DNA from 3 places in the Lysinibacillus sp. UBA5990 genome. Region 2 is predicted to be linked to each of the others. Evidence: riboswitches for the same ligand, from Rfam matches in the RefSeq annotation. Region 2 holds a riboswitch; each other region holds the start of a gene.
The links. A riboswitch is a leader RNA that binds a small molecule or an ion and turns the genes downstream of it on or off. The one in region 2 is predicted to bind S-adenosylmethionine.
Positions count from the first base shown of each region.

Region 1 (10,809 bases), 780 kb from region 2:
ACCTTGCGCTGCTTCCTCGGCTGAAACATTAAATGGTTTTGCAATCGCTTCAACAAGTGCCTCCTCTACTTTGTCGATAGATACTGGATTATCGAAGTTTGCTAATGATAATCTTCCTAAATAAACATTAGCATCCGTAATCGTTGGCTGTGTATTGCCTAAACCATAGGCTACTGGACCTGGGTTTGCCCCAGCAGAATCTGGACCTACCTTTAAGGAACCGAACTGATCCACACGAGCGATAGAGCCCCCACCATTGCCGATTTCAACAATATCTACAACCGGAGTTTTAATTGGATAGCCAGCAAATTTTTCATTTCTTTCAATATAGTACTCTGTCGTAACATTTACTTTGCCATCTGTAATAAGTGAGCATTTCGCTGTCGTACCACCCACATCAAAGGCGATAATATTGGATTCATTTAGAAGCTCACCTAATTTTGCAGCTCCAAACATTCCTGCTACAGGACCAGATTCTACTAGATTGATTGGTAACTCCATCGCTTTATCAAAGCTTGTTGTCCCACCATTCGATTGCATAATTTTTAAATGATCCGTAATACCAACTGTACTTAATTTTTCTTTTAAGCTTTTTAAATAAGCGTGAGCAATGGGCTTCACATATGAATTTAAAACCGTTGTATTTGTTCTTTCATATTCGCGATATTCCTTAATGGTTTCGCTCGAAAGTGTAATATACACCTCAGGCCAAATTTTTAATATTTCTTCTTTTAATTGCTGCTCGTGAATAGGGTTTTTATAGCCATGAATCAACGAAATGGCAATTGCCTCTACACCTGATTCCTTAAATTGACGGACAATCTCTCCAACCTCGTCCCTATTAAGCGCTTTCATAATATTTCCTTTAAAATCAATGCGTTCATCGATTTCTTGTCGTAAATAACGCTCTACAAATGGCTCTGGCTTTTTATATTTAAAATTATATAAGTCTGGTCGGTTACCACGTGCAATTTCTAAAATATCACGGAAGCCTTTTGTTGTAATTAATCCAACTACGCCACCTTTTCTCTCTGTTAATGTATTAATAATTACCGTAGAACCATGAATAAATGATTCAATGAGAGAATCCTCTGTTACATGTCGTCCTAATACGTTTAATATACCATCCTCAAAATGCCCTGGTGTCGTATGCCCCTTGTCAAAATGAAGATTTCCTTTCTCATCTGTATAAACTAGGTCGGTAAAAGTACCGCCAATATCTGTTGCGATTTTCAAGACTTCATCCCTCCGTGTTCCTATAATCGGAACAGTGTTCCGAATTAGAATTAAGTAAATTATATTTAAAAGAAAAAGAAAATTCAATGTATTTTTTAAATAAAAATTCATTTGACAATTGCTTCTCTTTGTAAAAATCCGCTTTTTCCTTCCAATAACAGAGAACTATTGATAAAAAATACCAAACACATTTATATAAGGAAGCTTCTCGAGTTTTTAATCGCATGAAAAAAAATCCTAGTTTTTCAACTAGAATCGTAAATTTTCTAAAAAAAATGGCGATGATGAATGCTAAGACAGGTTATCAAGTATAGAAGGAAGATATCAGAATACTTTTTAGCGGAATTTAAGGAAGGATATGTTAAAATGACTAGACTTTTATCAGCCAATAACTAAAAAAAGCTGCACCTTTTTTAAAGGGCAGCTTTTCAACATTTATTAGAACAATCCGACCGCATGTCCGTCATTATCGACATTCATGCGTAAGGCTGCAGGAGCTTTTGGTAGTCCTGGCATTGTCATAATATCGCCTGTCAGACAAACTAAGAAACCAGCACCAAGCTTTGGAATCACCTCACGAATTGTGACCGTGAAGCCTTCTGGACGTCCAAGTAAACTTGGTTGATCGGATAAAGAGTATTGCGTTTTTGCCATGCAAATCGGCAGAGAATCCCAGCCAAATTTTTCGATTTGAGCCATTTGTTTTTTAGCTTGGTCAGTGAATTGGACATCTTTCCCACCATATACCTTTTGTACAATAGTACGTACTTTTTCTTCAATGGACTCTGTTACATCATATAATGGTGAGAAGTTGTTTTCTTCTTCCAACACAGCTAGTACTTGTTCAGCTAAGGCTACTCCACCTTTACCGCCCTCTTCCCAGACATTTGTTCGGGCTATACGTACATGATTTTCTTGGCACCAGTTCAGAACTGCTTCTAGCTCTGCTTCTGTGTCTGTAATGAAACGATTTAATGCAATAATCGGTTCAACACCAAATGTACGTACCGTGTCGACGTGTTTAGCTAAATTTTCAATTCCTTGGAGTAGGGCTTCCACATTTTCACCTACAAGTGATGTTTTTGGAACACCACCATGCATTTTTAATGCACGAATCGTTGCTACGATGACAACGGCACTTGGCTTGAAGCCCGCTTTACGAGCTTTAATGTTCATGAACTTTTCGGCACCTAAATCAGACCCGAAGCCCGCTTCTGTCACCACAATATCAGCTAGCTTACGAGCAGTTTGTGTCGCCATAATAGAATTACAGCCATGGGCAATATTAGCAAATGGACCACCATGTATAATAGCTGGTGTCCCTTCTAATGTTTGTACTAAGTTTGGCTTAAAGGCATCCTTCAATAATAATGTTAAGGCACCCTCTACCTGTAAATCACGCACAAAAACAGGCTCACGCTCAAATGTGTAGCCAATTACAATGCTAGCGATGCGCTCGCGTAAATCCTCAATGCTTGTTGCTAAACAGAACACTGCCATAATTTCGGAGGCAACCGTAATATCAAAGCCGTCTTCACGTGGCATGCCTTGAACAGGCCCTCCTAATCCTACAATCACTTTCCGTAATGAACGATCATTCAAGTCCATTACACGTTTCCAAATAATACGTCGTGGATCAATGTTTAAGACATTCCCTTGGTGGATATGATTATCAATAAATGCGGATAAAGCATTATTGGCTGTTGTTATCGCATGAAGGTCACCAGTGAAGTGTAAGTTAATATCCTCCATTGGTACTACCTGTGCATAGCCTCCGCCTGTTGCGCCACCTTTTACGCCCATTACTGGACCAAGAGATGGTTCACGTAAAGCTACCATCACTTTCTTATTTAATTGATGAAGGGCATCAGCTAGTCCTACAGTCACAGTCGACTTCCCTTCACCTGCTGGGGTTGGACTAATAGCTGACACTAATACAACCTTTGCGTCCTCACCTTGAGCTGTAATTTTTAATGGGTCAATCTTCGCTTTGTAGCGGCCATACTGCTCAAGTGCATCCTCTGGAATACCTGCAGCATTGGCAATTTCCGTAATAGGTTTGATCACTGCTTGACTCGCGATTTCTAAATCTGATAATGGTTGATTTTTCGTTGTCATTTGGCATCCTACTTTCTATGTTGGTCATTTCCATTATAGTCTTAATTGTGAAAAAAAAGAAAGTCAGATATGCTAGCATTCCGACAATCAATTGACATTTTTGTTCAATTCATGTATGTTCTAAGAGAAAATGCAATTTTTTCACATTTTATCATTGATAGCACGACTTTATTAACTTTATTTTACATTCAAGCGCATTGGAGGCGAATGCTTATGCAACATGGGATCGTAAAGTGGTTCAATAATGAAAAGGGTTATGGCTTTATTGAATGTGATGATGGAGAAGATGTATTTGTACATTTTACGGGCATCCAGGAGGAAGGCTTCCGTACACTTGAAGAAGGTCAAAAGGTTTCATTTGATGTTGTGGAAGGCAATCGCGGCCCGCAAGCATCAAATGTTGTAAAATTATAAGCTACAAAATAGTAAGTGGATGAAGTATTTGAAAATAGCTCAATCCGCTTTTTTACATGTTTGCACATAAAAATCCACTTCAACAATTGAAGTGGATTTTTAATTTATCTATTAATCCAATAAAAAGCACCTGGGCAAACTAATGTTTCCTTTGTTCGGTGTGGATCTTTCAGTGTTACACCGATTGGCCCTTCTTTTAAATGCCCAAGCGTCATGCTAGATGCTGCCGCCTCCTCATAAAAATCCAAGCGCATATTCGGTAGCTGTAGAGATATAAACTGCTCATGCTGCTCAAAATCGGGTAATTGTAATACCTTCTGCCAAAGCTGCACCGTTTCCTCCACATCCTTGACAAAAAACTGGATGGATTCCATTGTAATGGCTTGTTTTTCATCGATCGCGCCACTAGCCTTTAATTGAGCCAAACGTTCCTCATCGTCATCTGCCCATTCAATTAAGAATGGAAAATCCACTGAAAGGCCAGACATGCCAAAATGCAATAGCTTCCATTCAATTATCGTGCCGTCTGGTCTTGTGCGGCTACAAGCATCCGGACCATATACTTCATAGCCCAATGCACGCAATCGTTGACCCTCGTCTTCAATATTTTTAGTGCGCAAGGCAATTCGTGAAAATCCTTGGCGCTCATGATCACGTTTAAACGTATAATGTAGGGAATATGGGTACAGGGCCGCTTGCTCAAATAAATCACGATCATAAATAGCGATTTGTTCAATATAGCTTAAGCCAAAATAGCTTAGCGTATTGTAAGTCCCCCACATCGTGTGTTGACCACCGTTCACTGTATGGACATTTCGTTTATTGAAGAAAACCTTTATATTTTCCGGTAATTCTACTTGATGTACCAGATGATCAAAATATAAAGTCATGGCAATTCCCCTTTCTTTCCCCCATTAGCTTTACCTGGATGTGTAATTGATTTAATATTTACTTAAGAAAAGGAGTTACTATATGGTATGAAAAAAAGTGCAATTTACCTACTAACTCCGTTAACTAATTTATTACTAACTATAAAGAGGTGATTTGAATGACAGATCATGTAGCTGCTTTTAAATTGGCATTAGGTAACTATCCTACAGGTGTAACGGTTGTTACAGCATGTCATGAAACGAATCCTATTGGCTTAACAGTCAATTCTTTTGCATCTGTTTCCATTGACCCACTACTTATTTTATGGTCACTCGATAAAAAATCTCAGCTCTATCCTTACTTTATGAGTGCGGAAAAATTCGCTGTTAATATGTTAGCGAGTGATCAAGAGCATTTATGTACATTATTTGCAAGTAAAGTCCCGGATCGCTTTGCTCAAGCAAAATGGTCTACTTCTTCTTTAGGGCTACCGATTTTACATGATACAGCAGCTATTTTACAATGTAAATCATTTCAGCAAATAGATGCAGGTGATCACACTATTTTTATTGGGCAAGTGCTAGATATTACTAATACTCAAAAGGAACCGCTTCTCTATCATCGCCGTCATATCGGTCAGATTCCAAAAAGCTTTTATAGCTAATGCCATAAAAAAAGGGCCACTTGTAAGCAACGGAAATCATGCTTATTGGTGGCCTTTTCACATCGTTCAACTGAAATGATCATTTATTTCTTCTGAGGAAATCTCTGCTTTTCAAGCCTATTAATTTGAACAATTACACCATCCTGAATCGTAATATGCACTTCACCAAATTCAAGATTTTGAATGGCCTTTGCAATAGCCTCTAATTTCTTATCTTCTACCTTTGCCGACTGAGCCATACGATACACCCCTTCTTTATCATCCTTGTTGTACAAAAGAGGCCAATGCATCAAGCTGATTGATAGCCCCTCCTATCTCTCAGATACATCTGTTGGAATTGGCACCTATTTTTCGGTTGCCGTGGCTTCATTGGGCCAAGTCCCTCCACCTATCTTGATAAGAGTACTGCGTTTCTTGAAAATAATTCTATAATTCTGTTATACGATTGTCAATATAAAATATTAGAAAACCTAGCTGAATACTTTGTAATGATTATTTTTGATTAGAAAACTATCTATATCTAAAGTATTTTATGCCTAATCAGTGAGAAATAGATGGCTATCCATTAATTTATTACGAACTCCATTTCCTCATCATGAATTCAAGAGGACCTCGACGATGTTTAGCTCTCCACCATACAGAAACAAACACACATCCTAAAAAGTAACAGCAGGCGTATAGCATGGAAAAAGCAAGCGTTTGATTCTCCAACTTTTGGCAAACAATTAATATTCCAATCCCAATAAAAACATGGCCAACATAATGCGTTAAAGACATTTGTCCCGTTAAGATCAAAGCTTCAATCACTTTATTTTTAGATGTCTCAACAAGATAGATGGAGCCTACGATAAGGACAATAGCTGAAGCCGAATTAGATAGAACATACATCATATTCGGGGGAATCGGTCCCGTATCAAATAAATACAATGCACTCTCTACATCTAATAAATGGATCGTTGTCATCTTAATAAATATCGTTGAAAAAGTCTCCGTCATTATGACTAGCAATAAACCAGTCACAAATAGGATTTTTCTTAATGTACGATTTGTTAAATCAAATGTGCCGATTAACATGCCCATCAGAAAGAAACAAACCCAGGGGAATAGTGGGTGATAGCCATTAAACATCAAATTTCTTATAAATCCTGCTGGTGTCCAAAAATCCAGATACTCTAGTAATATATATGTTGGATGCCAACCAGCAAGGTAATTAAATTGAATTTGAAGCCATTGTGAAAGGATGAGGATGACACCGATTATGAACATCATCCATTTCTTAGATTGGGCAATCAAACATGCGGCAACAAACATATACACGCCATAATAATGTAATATATCTCCTGTCCAACCGACCGCATATAGTACTATCCCTATCACGAATAACAAAAATGACCTCTTCCACAAAGTAAGTCGATTCTCGCGAAGAAGCATTGGGTCCTTAGTCTCTCTAGCGTGACGAGTCATTAAAGCTGTCCCTATTCCTGCTAGCATGACAAATACGGCCGAGGCACGCCCCTCAAACATATTTTGTAAAGCAATCAACCATGTTGAACCATTCGTTGTAGAACCCGTTACGACACCAAAATTGACAATAAACATACCAAGCATAGCGAGAGCTCTTGCAAAATCAAGACCTTCAATGCGCCGATCATCATTTCTTTTTGTCATCTTTGCCCCCTTGGATAACGCTATGTACAGCCTCCTTCCAAATAGCTCTATAGTTCAATTGGTTACCTGTTAACATGAAATTACCGATATTATCATAGACCAAGGCTAGCATCTGTGCCTTTGCTTCTATATTGGGAGTATCCTCTAGAACTCCTAGCCGCACGCCCCATTGTAGGACTTCAACAAAGCTTGTTAAAAAGCTTGTTTCTAGCTCTACTAATTGTTTCTTATAGCTTTCATCGCGAGCTGCTAAAAGTACATATTGGTTAAATATTTTATTAAAATAAGGATCCTTGCCCTGCGCCTCAATAGACTTATAGCCCAGCTCGAGTAATTCCTCCTTGAAATTAACAGGAGAAAGCTCTTTATAATCCACAGCGACATCCTGTTCAATTACTTTATACAGTTCATCAAATAAGTAGGCGATTAATTGATCCTTTGATTGAAAATAATAATAAATGGCTGGTTTTGATATACCAACCTCTGCAGCTATCATGGCTAAGCTAGTTTTTTCAAACCCTTTTTCTGCAAACATCACATAAGCAACTTCTATGATCTTTTGAAAAGTTTGTTCTTTATTCCCCATCATAACCCTCCTTTTTTACCGACCGTTAAGTAAATATTAAATGATACTTAACTTTTAGACAAGAAAAAACTGTGTAGAACTATTTCTCTACACAGTTCATATTTATTGATGTTGTAAATACATCATTAAAGCTTCGGCTGTTTTTTGCTTGCCCATTACTTTCATAGGCTGTCCATCAGCAGGTACAATCCAATGGGGCTCGTCCCCGCCATATAAAGATTGAGAGCTATTTGCCACCATCAATTGAGCATGAGCTGTTTCCATTCGCAGTCGTGCACGTGCTAATAAAAACTCCTCGTCATCGGTCGCTTCTAGCTTAAACCCTACTAACGTTACATTTGGCTGCCAGCCCTTAATTTGCCCTAAGACTTTTGGCGCCTTTTTAAAATGAATAATAGGTGGCTCATCGGAAGGCATTTTCCCCGCTTCCTCCATCAAGTTCCCTGATTGATCATATACTTTATCAATGACCCAATCGGAGCCAGCCGCAGCCATAATAACGATATCAACAAGTTCATGTTGGACAGCATGACGAACTTTTTCTCCTAAATCCTCAATACCTTCAAATTTAATCAATTTCATTTGATTGTGATTCACTGGAAGCTGTGCAAAATAACCATGCATATATACTACATTAGCACCAGCAGCGAGTGCCGCCTCCGCTAAATAACAGCCCATTGTCCCTTTCGATAAATTCGTATGCCCTCGTACACGATCCCATTTTTCAAGTGTTCCCCCACTTGTAATGAGTACGGTTTTACCTTGTAATGTCCCCATCCACTCACCTATTTTCTAAAATATATACACCTACTATTTTACCGTAATGCAAGGATAGGCTTCAATAGATTCCATCATAGTGCATTTTTTTGTTCCATCAGCCATGCACTTAAAATTTCCGCAAATTTCTTCGTTACAGGTGATGCATTATGCTTCATCGCAATTCCAATCGTACGGTAGGCACCTTGCTTCAGAGGAATTGCTCTTAATGTAGGCGGCAAATTCTGAATGACCAATTGGGGTAAAATACTAATCCCTAGTTGATGAGAAATCATGGAAACAATGCCGACCTCCTCTGAAAGCTCAAAGCGAATATTTGGCTTCACATGATATTGTTCCAACAAAACTTTGACATCATTTGTCCCTTTATAGGATGTCATAATAAAAGGCATATCTTCCAAATCAATAATATCTATCTCTGACTTATTAAATAGTGGGCTTTGATCTGAAACGATACATAATAAAGGATCTTGTTGTAATTCCGTATATTGATATTGCTCAGATTTTTGACCATTTAAAAATCCTGCCTCTATTTCTCCACTAAGTAGCCATTGTTCAATTTCATAATAATCACCCTCGCGTAATTCCACCTGAATTCCAGGAAACTGATTATCCATAATCCTAATAATTTCTGGCATCCAATTAGAAGATATACTTGAAATAACGCCAATACGCACGTTTCCTCTTGTTACTCCATGAATATGTGCTGCCTCTTGTTGCAATAATTCCTGTGCGTCTAAAACCTGACGCATCGCCCTTAGCATGGTTTGCCCCTCACTTGTCAGTGTGACACCCACTCTACTTCGATGTATGAGCGCAAATCCAAATTCTTTTTCTAAACTTGACACAGCGTGACTGACAGCAGACTGAGTTAGACCTAGTGCATCTGCTGCTTTTGTAAAGCTTGCTACCTCTGCTACCTTTGTTAAAATCTCATATTTCACTAAGCTCATCAGCATTACCTCTACATACATGAATTTTTTTAATCCTAATCATTATAAACATTCGTTTTACTAATCTCAACACAAGATATATAGTAATTTTTAGTATAAAAACTGTTTTAGTACACAGATGGTAGGTGAACATAATGAGTATCCAAGGAAAAGCAAATGTATTAATGGTTATTGTCACAATGTTTTGGGGACTATCTTATACCTTTATGGTCATGGGGCTTGAAACATTGGCTGTTTATAATGTGGTGGCTTTGCGTTGTATCATCGCATTTTTAGTAGCAGGGCTTATTTTTTATAAACGGATGATTAAGGTAAATGGTAAGACTTTAAAATATGCAGCTATCCAAGGATTTTTATTATTTATTGTGTTCGCATTAAGCTTATTTGGCTTACAGTCCACTTCAGTTTCAAATGCAGGCTTCATTTTAAGCCTAACGGTTGTATTAGTGCCGATTTTCAGTAGCTTTATTGATAAAAGATTACCCTCCAGAGCTGTCAGCTTTGCGATTATTTGTACCATGATTGGTATTACAGTGTTAACGGCGCAAGGTTCGTTCTCCTTCCATAAAGGAGATTTGTTAGTAGCAATTGCTGCGCTATGCTATTCTATTTATTTACTTTTAAACAGTTCATTTACACGGAATGTGGAGTCCATTTCATATGGTATTTACCAACTAGGCTTCGCTGGCATTTATGCGCTGATCTTAACTTTATTATTTGAAACACCTACGTTACCAAATAATACGACATCTTGGATTGCTATTTTAGGCCTTGGAATCATTTGTAGTGCGTTTTGTTTCGTTGGTCAAACTGTTGCACAACAGTATACTTCTGCTACACATACAGGTCTTATTTTTTCCCTAGAACCTATATTTGCAGCAATGTTTGCGATGATGTTCATCGGTGAAGGATTGACAGTGAAACTCGTTATTGGTGGTAGCTTTATTTTGATTGGTAATTTATTTGCCCAATTAGAGCATTTCCATGTATTGCGCTTTATTAAAAAAGATGCTCCAGAAAAAGTAATTCATTAAAAGAGGCTGGGACAGAACTCGATTATTTTGAAAATAGCGAAAATGATTAATAATTTCTCCACCTCACTGATTTAAATATTCTTTCCTAAATTAAAAAAATGCTAGACCAAATGTATTTTGGTCTAGCATTTTTTCTTTTTGTCTCAGCCTTTTCTCTTTATAAAAATCTTCTAAGTTGCTCAGCCTCATTCATGCGCTCTTGTCTTAAACGCTCTTCCTGCTCAGCAGCTGTTTCCGGGTGTTGTGATTGTAGGGTATCATAATCATCATCCCGTTCTGCAAATAGTACGATACTACCCTGCTCTACAAGATGAGCATAGTAAGCGATTTGCCCTTCGGAAAGATTAAAGCGTTTTAAGCCTTCTGTTACAGCTGAATCACCTGTAAACCAAGATTTAAATTGGTCCACCCAGTTACCAGCCTCATGTGTGTGGACATCATCATCCCATTTCACATCCTCCAACTGCTGGGAATCCTTCGCAATAATAT
Region 1 covers NZ_DJAY01000015.1:739,158-749,966, reverse strand. The annotation lists gene B3D94_RS16120 (hydantoinase/oxoprolinase family protein) at 1-1,236, opposite strand, end outside; gene B3D94_RS16115 (formate--tetrahydrofolate ligase) at 1,675-3,354, opposite strand; gene B3D94_RS16110 (cold-shock protein) at 3,568-3,768, shown strand; gene B3D94_RS16105 (VOC family protein) at 3,873-4,658, opposite strand; gene B3D94_RS16100 (flavin reductase family protein) at 4,817-5,302, shown strand; gene B3D94_RS16095 (YezD family protein) at 5,386-5,541, opposite strand; SAM riboswitch class I at 5,611-5,705, opposite strand; gene B3D94_RS16090 (DUF418 domain-containing protein) at 5,876-6,970, opposite strand; gene B3D94_RS16085 (TetR/AcrR family transcriptional regulator) at 6,954-7,559, opposite strand; gene B3D94_RS16080 (phosphopantothenoylcysteine decarboxylase) at 7,659-8,333, opposite strand; gene B3D94_RS16075 (LysR family transcriptional regulator) at 8,408-9,286, opposite strand; gene B3D94_RS16070 (DMT family transporter) at 9,421-10,320, shown strand; gene B3D94_RS16065 (general stress protein) at 10,478-10,809, opposite strand, start outside.
Region 1: another riboswitch for S-adenosylmethionine. It lies ahead of B3D94_RS16095 (YezD family protein); the one in region 2 lies ahead of metA (homoserine O-acetyltransferase MetA).

Region 2 (10,809 bases):
TGTCAACTTTGCGATTTGGTTTGGCTTTGCTTATGGACTAGGTGCAGGGGATCCCGCAAATTATTCGTATGTTTTGGGTTTTCCTGCTTGGTTTTTCTATAGCTGTATCGCAGGGACAGGCTTTATGATCCTGCTCATCTGGATTGTTATGAAGCTCTTCTTTAAAGAGGTTCCATTTGAAGATGAGGAGGAGGACCGCTAATGCATTGGCAAGTTGTATTTCCATTGCTATTATTTCTAATTATTATTTTTGGAATTGGTTTCTGGGCCAATAAACATGTCCGCTCTTCTAACTCGTTTCTACAGGAGTATTTCCTTGGTGGTCGAGAAATGGGTGGATTTATCCTAGCGATGACAATGATAGCTACATATGGTAGTGCAAGTAGCTTTATCGGAGGACCAGGAGTAGCTTATACGAAGGGGCTCGGCTGGGTGCTACTCGCAATGGCACAACTACCTGCGGGCTATTTTGTCCTGATGATTTTAGGGAAAAAATTTGCTATTATTGCTCGTCGTTACCAAGCTATTACGCTCATCGACTTTTTACGAGAACGCTACAAAAGCCATGTCATTGTCATTCTGTCTGCTATTAGTATTATTGTCTTTTTATTTTCAGCGATGATGGCACAGTGGGTAGGAGGAGCCCGTTTAATTGAGTCTTTAACAGGCTTACATTACACGGCGGCACTGTTTATATTTGCGATTTCGGTTTTAGTGTATGTCATTATTGGTGGATTCCGAGCAGTTGCTTTAACGGATACTGTACAGGGCTCAATCATGGTTATAGGAACTGTAATTTTATTAATCGGAACTATTATTGCAGGTGGAGGCATCGATAAAATTATGACCTCGCTGGTCGCAGAAAATCCGAATTTCGTATCTCCATTTGGAGCAGAAGGGGATTTAACGCCTCTGTATGTTTCGACATTTTGGATATTAATTGGTGTAGGAGTGGTCGGACTTCCGCAAATCGCCGTGCGTGCGATGAGTTATAAGGATTCTAAAAGTATGCACTTAGCGATTATTATTGGCACAATTGCCATCGGGACAATTATGTTTGGGATGCATCTAATTGGTGTGTTAGCACGACCTGTCCTACCTGGCATCGATATTGGTGATAAAGTCATGCCACTCTTAACATTAAAGGTACTGCCGCCATTTTTAGCAGGGATTGTCTTAGCAGCACCAATGGCCGCTACCATGTCTACTGTCAATGCACTGCTCATGCTAGTAAGCTCTACAGTTGTCAAAGACATCTATTTGAATTATATGAAGCCACAGGCAAGTGATGCTGAAATTAAGCGTGCCAGTTTTATTGTGACAACGGTCATTGGCTTAGCAGTTGTCATCTTTGCACTCCATCCACCTGATTTATTAGTGTGGTTAAATTTATTTGCATTTGGTGGACTTGAGGCAGTCTTTATTTGGACAGTAGTACTCGGATTATACTGGAGGAAAGCAAACAAATATGGTGCCATTTCGTCAATGATTTCAGGTATGGCTTTGTATATTTTCATCGACCGGTTCTATCCGACTGCTTTCGGTATGCATACCGTTACGATTCCTATTGTAGCTTCCTTCATTATTTTTGTAATCGTAAGTCTTGCTACTAGTCATAAATTTAAGGACGAGCACTTCCTCCTATAATATCAAACAACGCCACAGATTTTTGACTGTGGCGTTGTTTTTATTTAATGAATCATATAATCGTAGGCATTTTTTGCAAGGAGCGTCATCGTCACAATGATAAAAAGCGTACGGACAAAGCCGCTTCCTTTTTGAATGGCCATACGAGAGCCAAGCATAGCCCCTCCAATTTGAGCTACCCCCATGACTAAACCATATACATAATGGATTTGGCCTAAGTATGCAAACATACAAACACCTGCCACATTACTTGCTAGATTTAAAAATTTCGCATTTCCTGCCGCTTTTAAAAAATCAAAGCCAACAAGCAAGAAGCTAAAGATTAAAAAAGAACCCGTTCCAGGACCAAGAAACCCATCATAAAACCCAATAGCAAATAATAGCATCATAAATAAAAATAAGTGGGTTTTAGATAGATTTTTTACTGTTGAAACAGCACCCCAATCCTTTTTAAAGATCGTATAAATCCCAACAGCTGCCAGCATGATAAGCATTAATGGTTTTAATAGGGCTGGGTTAATTAAATGAACAGTCCATGCGCCACATAATGATCCAATGAAGGCGAGAGGGAAATATTTCAGGACAGATCGAATTTCAAGCTGACCAGAACGGTAAAAAGAAATGGACGAAGTGAGTGAGCCCATCGCGCCTGCTAATTTATTGGTTGCTACAGCAGCGGCGGGATTTAAGCCAACAAACAATAAGGCTGGTAAGGAAATTAAACCGCCGCCTCCAACGACTGAATCTATAAAGGCCGCCAGAAATCCAAAGGAAATTAATAGTATTAAAATATGTACATCCACATCGAAAACCATGTTTACACCTCTTCTTAATTAGTTACTACTGAAATAGTAACTAATTTATTCGGTGCTGTAAAGTCTAATTTTTTCATTGGCAAATGTTCACAACAGTAGCCTATAATAAAAAGATGGAGGGATGATATGAATGAATTAATCGCCCAATTAAAAGAACTGGGATTGACAGAATATGAGGCAAAGGCCTATACAGCGCTCGTACAAAATAGTCATGTCAGTGCCTACCAAGTTAGCAAAAACTCTGGGATTCCAAGAGCTAGAATCTATGACATATTAAATGGTCTTGTTGAGAAGGGATTCGTTTTGAAAGAGGAAACGGCGGATCAAACGACGTATTCTTCCATTCCTGTCGAGATGTTTTTGCTGCAAATTCAACAGCGCTGGCAATCGAATTTTACGTCGATTAGTGATCAACTAGAAAAATTAGAAACGAAAGAACAAGAAGCGGAACCTAAAGTGTTAATGCTAAAAGGGAAGCAGACGATCCTCAATTATTGTCAAACCTTATTAAAAAAAGCAGAGACAAAAGTTATCCTATCGATGTGGGAGGATATGTACGATGCCTTACGCGAGGATATCGAAGAGGTATCACAGCATTTGGAGGTGCATGGCATTACCTTATATGTCGGAGAACATCTGGCATCTATCGATCAGCACAGAGCCACTCACTATACGAGAAAGACTTCTACACCTCATTGGTTTATTTTATCGGTTGATGGACAAGAAATGATTTATGGTCACTCGCCGTCGAACCAGGAAACAGCTTTTATAACGAATGATCCAGTGCATATTTATTTATTAGAGGATTATATTTGGCATGATGTTCTTATCAATCGACTAGTGAAGCGTGATGATAAAGAGCTTGAGGACTGGATTGCTAAAGAACGTAAAGCATTTTTCTTAGAGTAGTTATAAGGGAAGGGGAGCATCTTGAAAAAATGGATGTTGCCAGTATTATTTTGTTTATTTTTAATTGGCGGATGTGATTCTGCACCGCTGCCGGTTTCTCCTAAGATTCAGGAGCTAACAATCGTTCCTGACCATATCCAACAACATATTATAGCTAAAGACAGAATTCAGTTATTGTATGAAGATAACATGACGTACTATCTTGTCATGTTTTCGAAAGGAAATGTGCTAGCAAGCGCGGCAGCAAATGAAGATCGGTTAGTCATTCATTTCAAGGAAGGAAGCGAGCAAAAGAAAGAAGCTCAACCGTATGTCTATGCTATCAACAAAAGCCCGGAGCTGACGATTATTGAACTATATATTAACGGAAAAAGCATGCCGATAGATCGTATTACTATGATGTAATAAAAAACCGAAATCCCTAAAAAAGAGATTTCGGTTTTTGTTGATATTAATAAAATACTTTATCTACATTGTATTTGGAGCGGAACGTATTAATCGCATACGTTTCATAAATTTCACGTTCCATAGGATCTTCTACTTCATAGACTTCAATTTTGAAGACCTCGTCACGATAGTTTTTCATCGGAGATACATTGTCTTCAAAATGTTTTTTAATTCGTTGGCGAATTTTACGTGCTTTACCGACAAATAATAGCTCATTCTTTTCATTATAAAATAAGAAAATACCGCCTTTATCACGTGTGATTTTGTGGAAGTCGATGAAACCAAAGTATGGTGTAATTGGGACATCACCTGGTTTTACATCTTGTTCGCGTTGGCGAATGACTACATCTGGTTTTGGAAATTCAATATTAATCAAAGTATTCACGTTCCTCTCTATTACTAAAGATATATGGTAACATAATACCGGCATGTTTACCATAAAATTTCATGTAGAATAACCATATACAGCAAGCTTAGTGTTTATCAAATGATGGGAGAACATGCATAGGAATAACAAAATATTCTATGAATTATTGATATTCTAACTAGTCCATGTTACAATTCAAGATAATTAAATAATCTTATCAAGAGAAGCAGAGGGATTTGGCCCGATGACGCTTCAGCAACCTCTAACAAATGTTAGAAAGGTGCTAATTCCAGCAAAGGTTTTTCCTTTGAGAGATAAGAGTGAACGTGAAAAAAATCCTTCTCATTCTATCTCATATGGAATGTGGAGGATTTTTTAATTTTTTCGAAAAAGGAGCAAAAAAGAGAGGGGAACGCAAGATGCCAATTAATATTCCGAAAAATTTACCTGCTGGAGAACATTTACGTGAGGAAAAAATCTTCGTGATGGAAGAGGACCGTGCGAGAACACAGCAAATACGTCCATTAAATATATTAATCTTAAATTTGATGCCCGAAAAAGAAAAAACGGAGCTACAATTACTACGATTACTAGGAAATACACCATTACAGGTGAATATTACTTTTTTAAACACGGCTACTCATGAATCTAAAAATGTGAGTAAATCTCATTTGCAATTATTCTACACAACGTTTAACCAAATTCGTCATCGACGCTATGATGGTATGATTATTACGGGTGCTCCTGTAGAAAAAATGCCGTTTGAAGAGGTTAACTATTGGCAGGAAATTGCTGAAATTATGGATTGGTCTAAAAAGAATGTGACATCCGTGCTACATATATGTTGGGGGGCACAGGCTGCGCTATATCATCATTATGGGATTGGAAAGGTCGAGCTTTCTGCTAAATGCTCCGGCGTTTATTCTCATGTGATTACTGATTTAACAGTAGATTTAGTACGAGGCTTTAGTGATTTATTTACAGCCCCTCATTCTCGCTATACATCTGTCTCGATTGACGAGGTTCGCAATCATCCAGACTTACGCTTATTATCCTATTCAGAGGATGCGGGTGTATTTATCGTGCAATCAAAAGATAATAAAAACATTATGATTACTGGACATTTAGAATATGATGCGACAACATTAGCCGATGAATACAGTCGCGATGTTGCCAAGGGCATCCATATAGACGTTCCAGTAAACTACTTCCCAAATGATGATCCAGCAAAGGCACCGATGAATACATGGCGTGCCCATACGCATTTATTGTTCTCCAACTGGTTGAACTACTACGTATACCAAGAGACACCATATGAATGGGACTTTGTAGACGAAATTGAATATCATATTTAAATAACACTGAAAAAGTCTAATTTCTTCACTAAGCAGCAAGGAATTAGACTTTGTTATTCTAGATTTTTCTTGTCAGAACTCGTTTTATCTGGAGTCGCCTGATCGTCCTGTTTGGATGTAGCGTTGCCAGCTTCAGACTGAATCACTTGGCTGGAATTCGACGTAGCAGATTTATCTTGATTGTCTTGAGTAGAAACTGGATTATCTGTTTTTTCTTGATTATCCTGATTGTCTTGAGTGCTATCTGTATTAGCATCGTTAGTCTGATTCTCCTGATTGGAATTCATAGTAGCAGGTTTCGTCTGAATATCCTGATTGGAATCCTTATTATTTGGTTTCACCTGATTCTCCTGAAGGGAATCCATATTACCAGGTTTTGTCTGATTGCCTTGATTAGAAACCGCATTCCTTGCATCAGTCATTTGCCCCTCATTAGAATCCGCATGACCCATTTCAGTTGAATTATCTAGTGATTTTCGATTACGTATAACAGCTACAATGAGGAGAAGTATGGGTAATAATATGGTGCAAACAAATGCATAAATTGGCCAAATCTCATCATTATAAATGTTGGAATGGACGATGTCTGGGTGAACAATTTGCGAAAGTCCGACCATAATAATACCCATTGGTAGGATTAGTGGGCGGTGATCCTTCAATTTCATAATTTGTGCAATTCCAACAACAGTTGTATAGAAGTACATAAACGTTCGAATAAAAATGGATACAATCCACATAAAAGCCATGATAATTTCAATGCGCTGTAAAAAATTTCCGATAGAGATTCTTTGTGCTAGGGCATAGCTAGGGAAAGATCGCGAAGCCGTGTTGGCTGGCCCTAAGACTAAAATGGATAGAGTAATTAATGTTACTAGAACAAATCCACCGAGAAGCATGCCTATGTAAAATCCTTTTTTTGAGGATTGCTGGACATTGACACTAGCAGGGTAAATCATTAATAACATAACTAACGAAAAAGAAAAGACACTTATAAAGCGGATGATACTATATAAGATGGATGTTTTGGATGCTTCCATAATCGGTTGTATATTTTCAAACTTAATTTGTGGGGTGATACTGACAACAAAGAAAATAAAAATTAAGACAAACATAGGGAAAAGTATTTCTGCTGAACGAGCAAAGTTTTCTATCCCTAAATAGGTAGCATACATAATTATAATAATAAACAACAAGGCAAATGCCATAGTAGGCGTTTCCGGCATTACCTCTGTTTTCATAAAAGCACCAATAAAATACAGTAATTCTCCTCCCGCAAATAGGGTAAGAGAAAGGAAGCACACCACTGTGATTTTTCCAAAAAAGCGCCCGAGAAGTTTTTCATTTGCTTCAATAAAATTCAGTGTCGGTGTTTGGTCGCCTAACGTCACAAATAATTTCACAACAAGCAAACTAAGGACAATACCAATACTTGCAGCAATCCACGCATCTTGCTTACTAGAGCTTGCAATACTTGAAGGGATGATTAAGATGGCAGTACCGATAGAAAGGAGGAATGTGATAATTGTAAATTGTCTTGAACTAATTACTTCTTTTTCCATATAATTGTCCTCCTTTTCATGACGATGTATCTACTATTTTGTGAGTGAAACGATAAAATCTTTAATTGGTGTAAAAATAAAGGTTATAAAATCTAGAGGACTCGGGATATCTATTTTGAGAGCAATGCCCATATTAAGCGCTGTTCCAATTAGTAATAGGATTGAAAAAACAAGAATGGTTTTGGTCTCTTGTTGCTTTTTGAGTTTCGGGATATATAGTAACGCAATAATGATTGAAATGATTAAGATGGCTATTGCTAGTACCAATCCACTATCCCTCCTTTGGCTTTTTTAATAATGAGTTTTGCATTGTGCCTAAACCTTGTGTTGTCACTTTTACATGAACATGGATTGGTAGATCAGGAAAGATATTTGGCCAATCGTTTTTGATTTTTTTCCATTGTTTAGCATCTGCACGATGTAGGGCATCACCATAGCCTAAAACATCCACTTGGTATTGCTGTTGAATTTTTTCTAATGTTTTTTCAATACGTTCATCGATGCCCTGTGCTGTCTTTTTATTGATATAATCCACCGTTTTATTTTTCGTTAGATTGATATCACATTCGACCTCTCCTACATTTTGTTCCACATTTATTTGGACATCAATTTGCGGTTTCCCATTTTTAAATGACCCCTTTACTTTTGTGGAGGATTTCGTAATCTCAGTCGAGAGTGTACCTTGCTTTGGACAGGTGACGATTTCGATCGTACTTTGTATTTTGTCACTAAGGAAACTAATGCTTTTACTTTCACCCTCTGAAAGTAAACCAATGTATCGATCCCCTTTAAAGACGGCTAACCCTGCATAATTTAACAACACGGGTGTTTTAACACGTTGGACATTTGTTTGCTCGGCACCTAACTGTTTATCCCCGTGAACTTCAATCGCAGAAATCAAAACCCCATTATCCTTTTCACTGAGCCTAGTGACCAATTCGTCTATATTAATAGCAATCGTAGAGCCCCAAACTTTTTCAGAAACATTGAGGGAGTTTAAAATTTTATTAGCAGGCACTTTTTCGATAGGTGTTAGCACATTTAACACTTCCTTAGCTGTAGCTTCATGAGACATTATGACATCGAAATCCTTTCTAAACTCATGGTCTCGTGAAATTAAATCTAATGAGTCACTGATTCCCTCTTTAGCGAGGTCTTCACCTAAAACGACTACCCGTAGATGGGCAAAATATGGTTTTCGTGCAGCAATGGTCGTCATTTTGCGGATGGCTTCAAAAATTGTTTCCCCTCTAGAATGGTAGCTGATAACAGGGGAGCGCTGAGTGGAAGCTTGTCGCATGGAAACCTCACTAGGATCAACTATTTGAACGGTAATCTCATACTCATCATCCACTTTGTCTATACCAAGCGCTACAACAATGGCTAATTCATTTAATTCACGCTTACTCCAGCAACCACTTAACAGTAAAGTGAGGATGCATAGTAAGCAAATTGCTTTTACTTTTGCCATATTTCATTCCTCATTTGTTCAGTAGTTTTATTTCCTACCTGTTCTAGGGACATATTTATGCCCTCTAACAATATTTTTCTGATTCACTAAACGTGGACGTGTTAATAAACGTCTACGAGGGAGCAATAAAAATGCATCTTTTTGATCCTGTATAATTAAAGGAGCAAAGGGGCTTAAATATGGTACACCAAATGAACGAATACTGCATAAATGAAGAATAATGATAATAATGCCAAACATAACTCCAAAAAGACCAAACATAGCTGCTAAAATCATTAATGGAAAGCGCAGTACACGAATCGTATTGGACAAACCATAAGCAGGGAATAAAAAACTACAAATGGCCGTTAATGCCACTATAATAACCATAACAGCCGAGACAACACCGGCATCTACCGCTGCTTGACCAATTACCAAGGTACCCACGATGGACACCGCTGGACCGATTGTTCGGGGCATTCGAAGCCCTGCCTCTCGTAATATCTCAAAGGCAAGCTCCATAATGAGTGCCTCGACTACGGCAGGGAAGGGCACGCCTTCTCGTTGTGACGCAATACTAATGAGCATAGCCGTCGGTAGCATTTCTTGATGAAACGTAGTAATCGCAACATAGAGAGAGGGTGCTACCAATGCCAAACTAATCCCAAAGAAACGTAAGATACGAATGAGGGAACTAATCATCCAATGTTGGTAATAGTCTTCTGCTGATTGCAAAAAGGAAGTAAATAATGCTGGCACCACTAAGACAAAGGGTGTTCCATCTACCAAAATGGCTATTTTGCCATCTAATAATTCGCCAGCAATAACATCAGGACGTTCGGAATTGTATACGGTTGGAAACATGGTATTTTTAGAATCTTGAATAAAATCCTCAATATACCCACTTTCTAAAATGCCATCGATATTAATGCGATCTAACCGCGCTAACACCTCCGCAACAATTTTGTCACTGGCAATACCATGTATATACATTACAGCGACATCTGTTTGTGTCACTTCACCAATGACACGGGACTTAATCCAAAGATTTGGACTTTTTATTTTGCGCCGAATGAGCGCGGTATTCGTACGCAAAGTTTCAGTAAAGGACTCTCGAGGTCCCCTAATGACGGATTCAGTTGAAGGCTCTGTAACAGCTCTATCCTTTGCACTTTTCGTGCTTGTTACGATACCTTCCGCAAAGCCGTCTAATAAAATGACGGTTTCACCATTAAGGATGGCATGATACAGTGATGTGAAATTTTCGATATTCATCACATCACCAACAGTTAAATAGGAACTTCGCACATATTGATTAATGGTAGTAATTTCAATTTCTTGGTCTTCCTCAATATTCGCCATTAATTTATCAATTACAGAATCCGAAATCATCGTTTTATCAGATAAGCCGTCAATGGAAATAATGGCGAGCCGATGGGGTTCAGCTTCACCAATCGTAATTTCTCGAATAATGATGTCATTGCTATGACCAAGAGTGTTTTGAATGACTTTTATATTTTTGGCAAGGGAAGTATTGAGTAAATCGTCCGTTGTAAGGGATGGGGAGGGTTCGATCTTGTTTGATATGGACATGCGTTTTCCTCCTCAAATGAATGTTCATTATTTATAGAATGGACAACTTTGTGCGGAGATAAACGAAAAAAGGAATGAAATTCTAGCGACTATTTTTCAAATAAAAAAACAGTATTTCCTTTCAGAGACTGAAAGGAAAATACTGCTTTATGTACGATACTTGTATTGTAATTCATCTAAACTAGCATCCACGTCCACATGTAGATTGTGATCGTTAAAGAACCATAAATCTTTTTCATCGATGTAATAGGTTACGCCATCAATGACTGCTTCTGCTCCAATGGCGATGGGCTCTTCTCGCGTCATGCCTAGTGAAAAGCCTTCGTGAAAAGGACTTGAGCCACCATAGCGTGCATAAAAGCGAATAGTATCGCCTGGTTCTACTTCCATCTCATGTTTGAACCATTGTAGGGCTTCATTTGTCAGTGCAATTTTCATAGCGAATGCTCCTCTCTTCTTACAGCCATTTTACCTTTGGCTCGGTACCATTTTTAATCCGTGCAATATTGGCACGATGACGATAAATAATAAAAGTAAATAAAAAGGCTACCAAGATGCTTAATGCAAAGTCACCTGTAACAAAATAATAAACGATTGAATAGATAAGTGCTACTAAAGCGGCTATCATAGATGTTAAGCTGACGATTTTTGTGATTTTTAATGTCAC
Region 2 covers NZ_DJAY01000015.1:1,520,075-1,530,883, reverse strand. The annotation lists gene B3D94_RS20175 (YhdT family protein) at 1-202, shown strand, start outside; gene panF (sodium/pantothenate symporter) at 202-1,647, shown strand; gene B3D94_RS20165 (TSUP family transporter) at 1,692-2,462, opposite strand; gene B3D94_RS20160 (TrmB family transcriptional regulator) at 2,589-3,371, shown strand; gene B3D94_RS20155 (hypothetical protein) at 3,393-3,776, shown strand; gene B3D94_RS20150 (nucleotide excision repair endonuclease) at 3,823-4,194, opposite strand; SAM riboswitch class I at 4,397-4,506, shown strand; gene metA (homoserine O-acetyltransferase MetA) at 4,605-5,540, shown strand; gene B3D94_RS20140 (GerAB/ArcD/ProY family transporter) at 5,594-7,099, opposite strand; gene B3D94_RS20135 (hypothetical protein) at 7,133-7,366, opposite strand; gene B3D94_RS20130 (Ger(x)C family spore germination protein) at 7,371-8,570, opposite strand; gene B3D94_RS20125 (spore germination protein) at 8,598-10,142, opposite strand; gene B3D94_RS20120 (HesB/YadR/YfhF family protein) at 10,290-10,580, opposite strand; gene plsY (glycerol-3-phosphate 1-O-acyltransferase PlsY) at 10,600-10,809, opposite strand, start outside.

Region 3 (10,809 bases), on a different contig from region 2:
TCTTGTTCAAATTGATAATCTAACAACATCACGCGACAATACAAGGACCTGCACCACCACACAAAGGATGACCAGGCTTAGCTAATGCATCAGTTGGTGTACCGAAAGTAGAAATAGCTAAAATCGCAATCGTAGCAAAAGGGATAAATAATAATTTCTTTGCTTTTTTCACATCACACACCTCCTAATTATTTGAATTATTCCTTACAAATGTAATATTCTACATTATTTGATAAAACCCTTTATATTTATTAATTTTTTTATTTAATTTATTAAAGCTCCCAGACAGTTAAGAGCAGATGCCCTTTTCAGAAGTAATAAATTATTTGCGAAACTATCACAATATCAATAATATGTGCTAATTCACGTTCAGCAGCTTAAATAATTCAAGAACAATTAGGACACAGTGATGTAGGATTGACAATGAATACCTATAGCCACTTGACTAAAGAAGATAAACGAACAGCGATAGAGTTATTTAATAAAATACTGTAATCTAGTCGCTTATTGGTCGCCTGTGGTTTTTTAGAGTATTTCAATCCTTTGTCTATAAAGGGTCTAGACAATTAACAAAAAAAGTACTACTATTTGCTTCATATTCTTCAATAATAATTATTATATTCTGAAAAAGGTGATCATGCATGGAATTCTCTAAAAAACTACAGCAATTACCCACTCAATTTTTTGCGGCGCTCGTCCAAAAAGTAAACAATGCCCTGGAAGAAGGACGTGATGTGATTAATCTTGGGCAAGGAAATCCCGACCAACCTACGCCTACTCATATCATCCAAGCATTACAGGAAGCAGCTGAAAATCCTCAAAACCACAAATATTCGCCATTCCGTGGTATCGGCGAATTACGTCAAGCCGCTGCTGACTTTTATAAACGGGAATATGATGTGGAGATTGATCCCGACACTGAAGTAGCCATTCTTGGTGGCACAAAAATTGGTCTTGTTGAGCTACCTTTGGCTGTGTTAAATCCTGGTGATACGATGCTATTACCAGACCCAGGCTATCCAGACTACTTATCTGGAGTTGTATTAGGTGATGTAAATTTTGAAGTAATGCCTCTTTTTGCTGAGAATAATTTCTTACCTGATTATGATGCCCTCCCTAAAGAAGTTAAGGAAAAAGCCAAGTTACTTTACTTAAATTACCCAAATAATCCTACTGGTGGTACAGCAACACTTGAATTTTTTGAAGAAACCATTCGTTTTGCTAAGGAGCATAATATCATCGTATCACATGATTTTGCTTATGGTGCGATTGGATTTGATGGCAATAAACCTATTAGTTTCTTACAGGCAAATGGTGCAAAAGAAGTTGGAATCGAAATGTACACATTATCAAAGACTTATAATATGGCAGGTTGGCGCATAGGCTTTGCTGTAGGCAATTCTGATTTGATTGCCGCGATTAATCTTATTCAAGATCATTTGTTTTGTAGTCAATTCCCTGCTATTCAACACGCAGCAGCTATTGCACTGACCTCTTCGCAGGAATGTGCAGATGAGCTAAGAGCTACCTATGAGCGTCGTCGAAATGTTCTAACCGAAGAAGCTCATAGAATTGGCTGGCAAGTAACGGCACCAAAGGGCTCCTTCTTTGCCTGGCTCCCTGTCCCATTAGGTTTTACTAGCGAACAATTTGCTGATATATTGCTCGATAAAGCTGATATTGCGGTAGCCGCAGGTAATGGCTTTGGTCAATATGGGGAAGGCTATGTGCGTATTGGCTTGCTTGTAAGCGAGGAACGTTTACGAGAAGCCATCCATAGAATTGAGCAATTGAACTTATTTTAGCATGGAACAAAATGGAGTCCTGTAGCTTTCTCTAGCTACAGGACTTACTATTTTTCAATTTTCCTTGGAAGATCTAATCCATGTTCTAATGGATAAAATTGCATGTGACCTGTTTCATCGTCCAACTGACGGATATGCTGAATGCCTTGAACTTCTGCCAGCACTACATCTGCTGTTATGACGATATTTCCGCCCTTTATAAAATGACCGCCTGAAACCACTCCCCATTGATCACTCATGGAACCATGGAAATGCGTTTCATATTGTGCATCACGCTTACAAACAACTCCTGAACCTTGGATAAACTCGAGTGGCCCCTCTTTCTCGACCACATCACTAAATCGAACTTTAATGTGGGAAGTTTCATCTGGTACTAAATAAACAAAGCTACTTTTTTGAAAACTACCAATACAACTAATTATGGTTGCCGATTCAATTTTATTCTCTTCACAAAGTGCCTCAATTCCTTCAATAATGTCTGTTCCCATGAGGAGACGAGCACTAATCACCTTACCAAATGAACCTATGCCATAATTAACTCTTACGGACATTCTTCACCCTCCTTCGCGACAAAATATTATAACAATATAAAAAATTTTAAAAATATTTATTGACTTACTATACCCTATAAATTATATTAGTTCTATCGGAAATACAAAAATATAATATGAATCTCTTATCAAGAGTAGCTGAGGGACTGGCCCTATGAAGCTCGGCAACCTCCTTTTATGAAGGAAGGTGCTAAATCCTGCAAACGAAATTCGTTTGATAGATAAGAGAGGACTTTTTTCATGAGCCTCTCTTAATTTGTAAGAGAGTTTTTTTTATTTTCAAAAACCGATAAAACAATTTTTGGAGGTCGTTTTCATGAAGAAGAAAAATAAATTTTTAGTAGGTTTAGCAAGTCTTACATTAGTAGCAGCACTAGCGGGCTGTGGCTCTAAAGAAGATAGTAAAGGAAAAAGCGAAGCTATCGATGAAAATAAAATTGTCGTGGGTGTCACTTCAGGACCTCATGAGCAAATTGCAGAGGTAGCTGCTAAAGTCGCAAAGGAAAAAGGTCTAGAAGTAGAACTAAAATCATTTTCTGATTATGTTTTACCAAATACATCCTTAGCTGAAGGTGATCTTGATGCAAACAGCTATCAGCATAAGCCTTTCCTCGATACATTTAATAAAGATCACGATACAGATTTAGTACCGGTTGGCAAAACAATTTTAAATCCAATGGGTATTTACTCTGAAAAATATAAATCATTGGATGACGTTCCTGAAGGCGCAACATTTGGCTTACCGAATGACCCAACAAATGGAGCGCGTGCTCTCTTTGTTTTACAAGAGGCAGGCTATATTAAATTAAAAGATGGAGCGGACTTAACAGCATCCGTTCGTGACGTGGAAGAAAACAAAAAGAATTTAAAATTCATAGAATTAGAAGCTGCACAAATTCCAAAACAGCTTAGTGAAGTAGATGTAGCTGCTATTAATACTAACTTTGCGCTGGAAGCTGGCATTAATCCGCAAGAGGACTCTATTCTTTTAGAATCTACTGACTCTCCATATGTGAACTACATTGTCGTTCGTGCAGAAAATGAAAACGACCCAACGATTAAAAAGTTCATTGAGGCTTATCAATCTGATGAAGTTCGCCACTTCATTGAAGAGGAATTCAAAGGTTCTGTAATCCCTAGCTGGTAATACGTGCGATAAGCTAAAGAATCTGCCAAATTTCCACTATGGAAACCGCGCAGATTCTTGCTTTTTAGAAGTTAAGAAAGGAGCAACCAATCTGATGATTCAATTACAAAATATTTCAAAAGAATATAAGACGAAAAAAGGCAGTATAAAGGCTGTAGATGGCATCAATCTTCATGTAAAAAAAGGACAAATTCATGGGGTAATTGGGTATAGCGGTGCTGGTAAAAGTACGCTGATTCGTTGTGTTAATTTACTAGAGCGTCCTTCAGCAGGCAAAGTCTTGATTGACAATGTGGATATTACTACCCTTTCACTTCATGACTTACGTCAAACACGACAAAAGATCGGTATGATTTTTCAACATTTTAATCTCTTAAAGACAGCAACCGTTTATAACAATATCGCAGTTCCCTTAAAGCTACTTGGATATAACGAAACAGACGTCAAAAATCGTGTGGCTAAATATGCCGAAATTGTAGGTTTAACAGAAAAGCTAGATAGCTACCCTAATCAGCTTTCAGGTGGACAAAAGCAACGTGTCGCAATTGCACGAGCTTTAGCACAAGAGCCTGAAATTTTACTTAGTGATGAAGCAACAAGTGCGCTTGATCCTGAGACTACAGAGGCTATTCTTGAACTATTGTTAAAAATTAATCGTGAATTAGGAATTACAATCCTACTGATTACACATGAAATGAATGTCATTCAGAAAATTTGTGATGAGGTATCTGTTCTAGAAGCAGGGAAAGTAGTTGAATTTGGTACGGCTATCGAGCTCTTTGCAAAACCACAACACCCTACTACAAGAAAGTTCTTAAGTACCATTTCACAACGTAACTTAACTCCTTCTCTTATTGAGCAGTTAAATGTTTCAGGTAGCGTCATTCGTTTAACATTTCTTGGAGAAAGTACTGGTAAGCCATTATTGGCTGAAGTCAGCAAAGTATATGATGTACAACCAAACATTTTAACAGCCAATATTATTGAATTAAAAAATGGCATTGTTGGTAATATTGTGGTGCATTTAAACGGAGAGCCCAACATTGTTCAAAAGGCGCTAACCTATTTTGCAGAGAATGGCGTTACTGTGGAAGAGTTAGGAGGAGAGATCCATGAATAATTTCTTTAATGATTGGTCAGAGGTTATTGGCAAAGCAATTATCGAAACATTTCAAATGGTCGGAATTTCATTATTCTTTTCGATTCTAATTGGTATACCTTTAGGACTTTTAATTGTTTTAACACGACCTGGTCAATCCTTCGAAAATAAATTTTTCTATCAATTTTTTAATTTAGTCATTAATATTATCCGTTCAGTGCCATTCATCATTTTACTATTCTTCATTTTACCTTTTACAAAGGTTATCGTCGGTACAACGATTGGCGTTAAAGGCGTTATTGTTCCGCTTGTAGTTTATACGGCTCCTTATATTGCACGACTGATGGAGTCAGCGCTTTTAGAAGTTGATTCGGGCGTTGTCGAAGCCTACACAGCTATGGGTATTAAACGTCGCCATATCATTTGGCATGTATTATTACGCGAAGCACGCCCATCCATTATTTTAGGCTTAACAATCGCTACAATTGGATTGATTGGCGCAACAGCAATGGCGGGAATGGTTGGTGCTGGCGGTTTAGGCGACCTAGCCTACCGTTATGGTCATTTACGCTATGAGGTAGATGTCATGTATGCAACTGTGTTTATTTTAATCGTCCTTGTACAAAGCATACAATCCATAGGTAACCGAATTTCAGCCAAATTGAAGAAAGACTAGGAGGAGGCTATCCATGTCAACTGAGATTTATGTAGAGAAAAACGGCTATATCGCAACGCTAGTGTTAAACCGTCCTGACAAACGAAATTCTTTATCGAGAGCAATGTTCCAAGCGATCATAGACGAGCTAGAACAGTTACGTACAGAGACATCTATCAAGCTATTAATTGTGCGCGGTGTCAATGAAGTCGCCTTTTCCTCGGGTGCTGATATTAGTGAGTTTTTAGATATTCGTTATGCTGCGGATAATGCTAAAGCCTATAATGATCTAGCTTTAAAGGCCATTGATGCCCTCTATAAATTCCCGCATCCTACGATTGCCATGATTCAGGGCTTAGCGATTGGGGGCGGCTTAGAGTTAGCCAATGCTTGTGACTTTAGATTGGCGACACCAAAGAGTAAGCTTGGCATTACCGCTGCGAACATTGGGATTGTCTATAATCTTGAAAGCACTAAACGTCTTATTAATATTGTTGGTGTCGCGAAGGCTAAAGAGATTTTATACACAGCAAACATTTTTACAGCAGAGGAAGCCAAAAGCATTGGTTTGATTACTGCCCTTCATGAGCCGCAGAAAATTGAAAATGCCACTATGCAATTTGCTGAGCATCTTTTAAGTAAATCATCTATTGCCAATGCAGGTAGTAAAAAAATAATTCAAGCTATCGTGGATGGAGAAAATGAAGAGAGTGATGAGCTGGCTCAATTGATTCTCGATTCATTTAGCTCTGATGATTATAACGAAGGTATTCAAGCTTTTTTAAATAAAAGAAAGCCTATTTTCAATAAATAAGTGAGGTAGTAACGATGACAAATACAACTGATGGTGACCTACTTTTAAAAAATATCACTGCCCAAGCCCCCTTCCCCATTTGCTTTGCCGATTTAGAAAAAGCAGTAGCGGAAAAAATTCCAGCTGGGCCATTCGGCTACATTCGCTCAGGTGCTGGCGGTGAACAAACATTACGTAATAATCGTTCAGCTTTTGAAAAATACTCCATTGTTCCCCGCTTCTTAAATGATGTTTCAAACGTTCATACATCCATTAATTTGTTCGGGAAAACATACCCATCGCCATTGCTCTTTGCCCCTGTCGGTATGAACGGAATGGTTCACGAGGAAGGTGAACTTGCCGCTGTACGCGCTGCCCAGCAATTAAATATGCCATATATTCAAAGCACAGTCTCCACCTATGCACTCGAAGATGTTGCCGAAGCTGCCCCTTCAGCAACAAAATGGTTCCAATTGTATTGGTCTACAAATGAAGAAATTGCATTTAGTATGGCCGCACGAGCAGAGTCAGCTGGCTTTGAAGCTATTGTTTTAACAGTCGATACAGTAATGCTTGGATGGCGAGAAGAAGATGTACGCAATCAATTTTCACCATTAAAGCTAGGCTATGCAAAAGGAAATTACATAAATGATCCTGTCTTTATGGCTTCTTTGCCTAATGATTCATTTGAATCGTATGTACAAGGCGTCTTGCATAATGTTTTCCACCCTACACTCAATTGGGAACATGTTCATGAATTAAAAAGACGAACAAATCTCCCTATATTATTAAAGGGAATTTTACATCCTGAAGACGCAAAGCTAGCCCTTGAAAATGGGATTGATGGTATTATCGTATCGAACCATGGCGGCCGACAATTAGATGGTGTTATTGGTTCACTTGATGCCCTTCCCGCCATCGTGAGTGTTGTCAATGGACAAATCCCTATTATTTTAGATAGTGGTGTATACCGCGGGATGGATGCCTTAAAAGCACTTGCTTTAGGAGCTGATGCCGTAGCAATTGGGCGTCCCTTCGTCTATGGCCTAGCCCTTGAAGGACAACAAGGCGCCGAAAAAGTAATGACAAATATCTATGATGAATTAAAGGTTTCCATTGCATTAGCAGGTACAAGCTCCATCGAAGGGTTACGTACGATTACATTAGTCAAAAATGATGGGACTGAGGTTAAATGAAACAAGCATTAGAGGGATTAAAAGTTGTTGATTTATCTCAAGTTTTAGCTGGTCCTTATTGCACAATGGTCTTAGCAGATATGGGCGCAGAAGTCATTAAAATCGAGAAATATCCAAATGGAGACGACACCCGAGCAATGGGCCCGTTCGTTCATGAAGAAAGTCATATGTATATGATGGTTAATCGCAATAAAAAAGGTGCTTGTATCAATTTAAAAACGCCAGAGGGCTTGGCTTTATTCAAAGAGCTTATCCAATCTGTTGATGTGCTTGTGGAAAACTATCGACCAGGTGTTACGAAAAAGCTAGGGATTGATTATGATACTTTAAAAGCCCTTAATCCTGGACTCATTTACTGCTCTATTTCTGGCTATGGACAAACGGGTCCTTATAGCCAGAAAGGCGGCTATGATATTATGGCACAGGGTCTAAGTGGCTTAATGCATATGACTGGTGAACCACAGGGCCGACCTGTAAAAGTTGGCTTTGCTGTCAATGATATTGCCGCTGCCCAAACTGCTTTACAATCTATTTTAATGGCCTATATTTATAAGCTCCGCAGTGGTGAGGGGCAATATATCGATGTATCTTTAGTAGAGTCAGGGCTTGCTTGGACTGTTTGGGAGGCTGCTGCCTACTTTGGTCAAGGAGAATTACCCGAGCGAACAGGGACTGCCCATCGAGTATCCGCACCATATCAAGGCTTTAAAACACAGGATGACTATATTTTAATAGGTGCTGGCAATCAAAAGCTATGGGAAATTTTTGCGACAAAGGTTGTCAAACGACCTGATTGGTTAGACAATCCCCTCTTTATTACTAACTATTCACGTGCTCAGCATGTAAAGGCGTTAGAGGCAGAAATTGAAAGTGAATTAGCGAAACATCCAGCAACTTACTGGCTGGAGCTTTTAGATGAACACGGCGTACCATCCAGCCCTATCTATTCCTATGACCAAACCTTAAATGATCCCCATATTTTAGAGCGTGGTATGGTCTTGTCCTATGACCATCCAACTGCTGGTCCCATGAGAACATTAGGTTTCCCAGCAAAATTCTCACGCACGCCGGGTCAATTAACAAGTGCAGCGCCAACTTTAGGACAGCATAATGAAGAAATTTTGCAGGCATTAAACATCTCTGATTTTGAAGTTCAGCAGCTAACAAAAGCGAATGTAATTAGCTCAAAATAAGAAGCCCGTAATTTTGACGAGCTATCGATCACTTTAGGCGTGCTATAGATGACTTTTGGCCGACTATCCGTTACTCTGCCCGGGCTATCCATTTTTCATAGAATTTTGATTGGAAGATGCGCCCGTTTTCATTGTAATCAAAAAGGCTACCTCCACAACGGAGGTAGCCTTTTCGTATTATTGAATTACACCTAGTTCACGACCAACCTTTTCGTAAATGGCTAACGCATTATCAAGCATTTCTTTTGTATGAGCTGCAGTTGGCATATTACGAACACGACCTGTACCTTTAGGAACGGTTGGGAATACGATTGATTTCGCATAAACGCCTTCTTCAAATAAGCGTTTTGAAAACTCTTGTGTCAGCTTTTCATCCCCAATAATACAAGGAGTAATTGGTGTTTCAGATTCACCAATATTAAAGCCAAGCTTCTCTAGTCCCGCTTTTAAATAGTTACCATTATCCCACAGCTTATCGTGAAGCTCTGTAGAATCAATTAGCATTTGTACAGCAGCTGTAATGGCTGCCACATCACCTGGTGGTAAAGCTGTTGAGAACAAGAATGGACGAGAGCGAACTTTTAACCAATCAATTAAATTCTTCTTACCAGCTACATAGCCACCTACGACACCAATTGCTTTTGATAATGTACCAATTTGGAAGTCAATCTCTTTTTCAAGTCCAAAGTGCTTCACAGTTCCTTTGCCTTTACCAGTTACACCTGAACCATGTGCATCATCAACATAAGTAATTAAATCAAATTCTTTGGCAATTTCCACAATCTCCGGCAATTTAGCAATGTCGCCATCCATTGAGAATACACCATCCGTAATAACCATCACTTTATTGTATAAACCAGATTCTTTTGCCGCTTTTGCCTTGGCACGTAAATCATCCATATCTGAGTGATTAAACGCAATGATTTTCGCCTTAGATAAACGACAACCATCTATAATAGAGGCATGGTTTAATTGATCAGAAAGTATTGCATCGTTTTTATCCATAACAGCTGAAATAGCTGCCATGTTACAATTAAAGCCAGATTGATAAGAAATAGCTGCTTCAGTTCCTTTAAATTCAGCAAGCTTTTCTTCTAATTTAACGTGTAAGTCCAGTGTCCCGTTAATAGTACGAACAGCACCTGCTCCAACACCATATTTTTCAATCGTTTCTTTGGCAATACGCTTTAATTCTTCATTCGTTGCTAAGCCTAGATAATTGTTAGAAGATAAGTTAACAAGATTTTTGCCACGTACCTGTATTATCGGGCCATTTGCACCCTCTACTGGATCAATTTCATTGTATAAGCCTTGTTCATGTAGGGCTTGTAGGTTTTCGTCTAAAAATGCATTCAATACTTTTGACAAGCGTATCATCCTTTCCTAGGAAAACAGTTCTAGCTCCTAGTTTAGCATAAGCAAGCCTATAGCTAAATTATTTTGTTAATCTTTCGAATAATGACGCTGTTTTTTCTCGCCATAAAGAGGCGGATAGGCAATTATCCAATAAACGCCGCACTGTATATTCTGTTTCTGCATAACGCTTTGAGTAGCCCATCGCATCTTGCATGGCTTCTTTATAGCGCGCTCGAACGTCCTCAATTGCTAATTCTGCCTCTTCCGTAAGCTCACAATGTTGCCCTATATCAAATATCTTATCGCCTAATCGGCCATCCTGTGGATCAAAAATATGAGGTTCCGTACTATCAAAAATACAGAAATTTAGTTCTGGGATAATGACCATATCGACAGATCCTGCATCTAAGCCACACCATACAATTTGAGCATCGAGTCCTCTTGCATTCGCCTCATCTGCTAGGCCTTTCATCAAGGAGGATTTGCCTGTACCCGGTTTGCCTTTAATCATTAATCTTGTCGATATATTTTTCGTAATGCTTTCAACTGTATTTTCTGCCCCTCTTGGAGTTAGCGTTCCAAGTAAACGGTGTGTTCGCTCACCCGTTTTATTTAAAATAATAGATTGGAAAACTTCCGATTTTAAATTTTCCACCTGTTCATTTAATGCCTGCCAATTCATGCAGCTTTGCGTCACAACCTCCCAATCATCGTGGAGTTTGATAGCATGATTTAGCTTGGCAATACATTTATCACGCCAAGCCATACGTTCCTGTACTGCTTCAGCAAGTTGCTTTCCTATTTTCTCAAGCTGGATATCTTCCAAGCAATCATAAAAAGACATAACACGATGCTTCGTACCAAGTAATGTTGGCCCAATATCCCATTCTGATGCCCAGACGTACAGTCTATTACAACCCTTTACATAAACAGCCTCGACTACTTCCTCTAATAACGCATGCTTAAACCATTCGACAGCAAAGCCTTGTTTAACATAAAAATAACCTAGCTCTT
Region 3 covers NZ_DJAY01000007.1:13,212-24,020, reverse strand. The annotation lists gene B3D94_RS04395 (hypothetical protein) at 29-172, opposite strand; gene B3D94_RS04390 (pyridoxal phosphate-dependent aminotransferase) at 642-1,805, shown strand; gene B3D94_RS04385 (PPC domain-containing DNA-binding protein) at 1,853-2,356, opposite strand; SAM riboswitch class I at 2,479-2,584, shown strand; gene B3D94_RS04380 (MetQ/NlpA family ABC transporter substrate-binding protein) at 2,673-3,503, shown strand; gene B3D94_RS04375 (methionine ABC transporter ATP-binding protein) at 3,598-4,623, shown strand; gene B3D94_RS04370 (methionine ABC transporter permease) at 4,616-5,278, shown strand; gene B3D94_RS04365 (enoyl-CoA hydratase/isomerase family protein) at 5,292-6,071, shown strand; gene B3D94_RS04360 (alpha-hydroxy acid oxidase) at 6,086-7,246, shown strand; gene B3D94_RS04355 (CaiB/BaiF CoA transferase family protein) at 7,243-8,439, shown strand; gene B3D94_RS04350 (glycine C-acetyltransferase) at 8,617-9,816, opposite strand; gene B3D94_RS04345 (nucleotide kinase) at 9,875-10,809, opposite strand, start outside.
Region 3: another riboswitch for S-adenosylmethionine. It lies ahead of B3D94_RS04380 (MetQ/NlpA family ABC transporter substrate-binding protein); the one in region 2 lies ahead of metA (homoserine O-acetyltransferase MetA).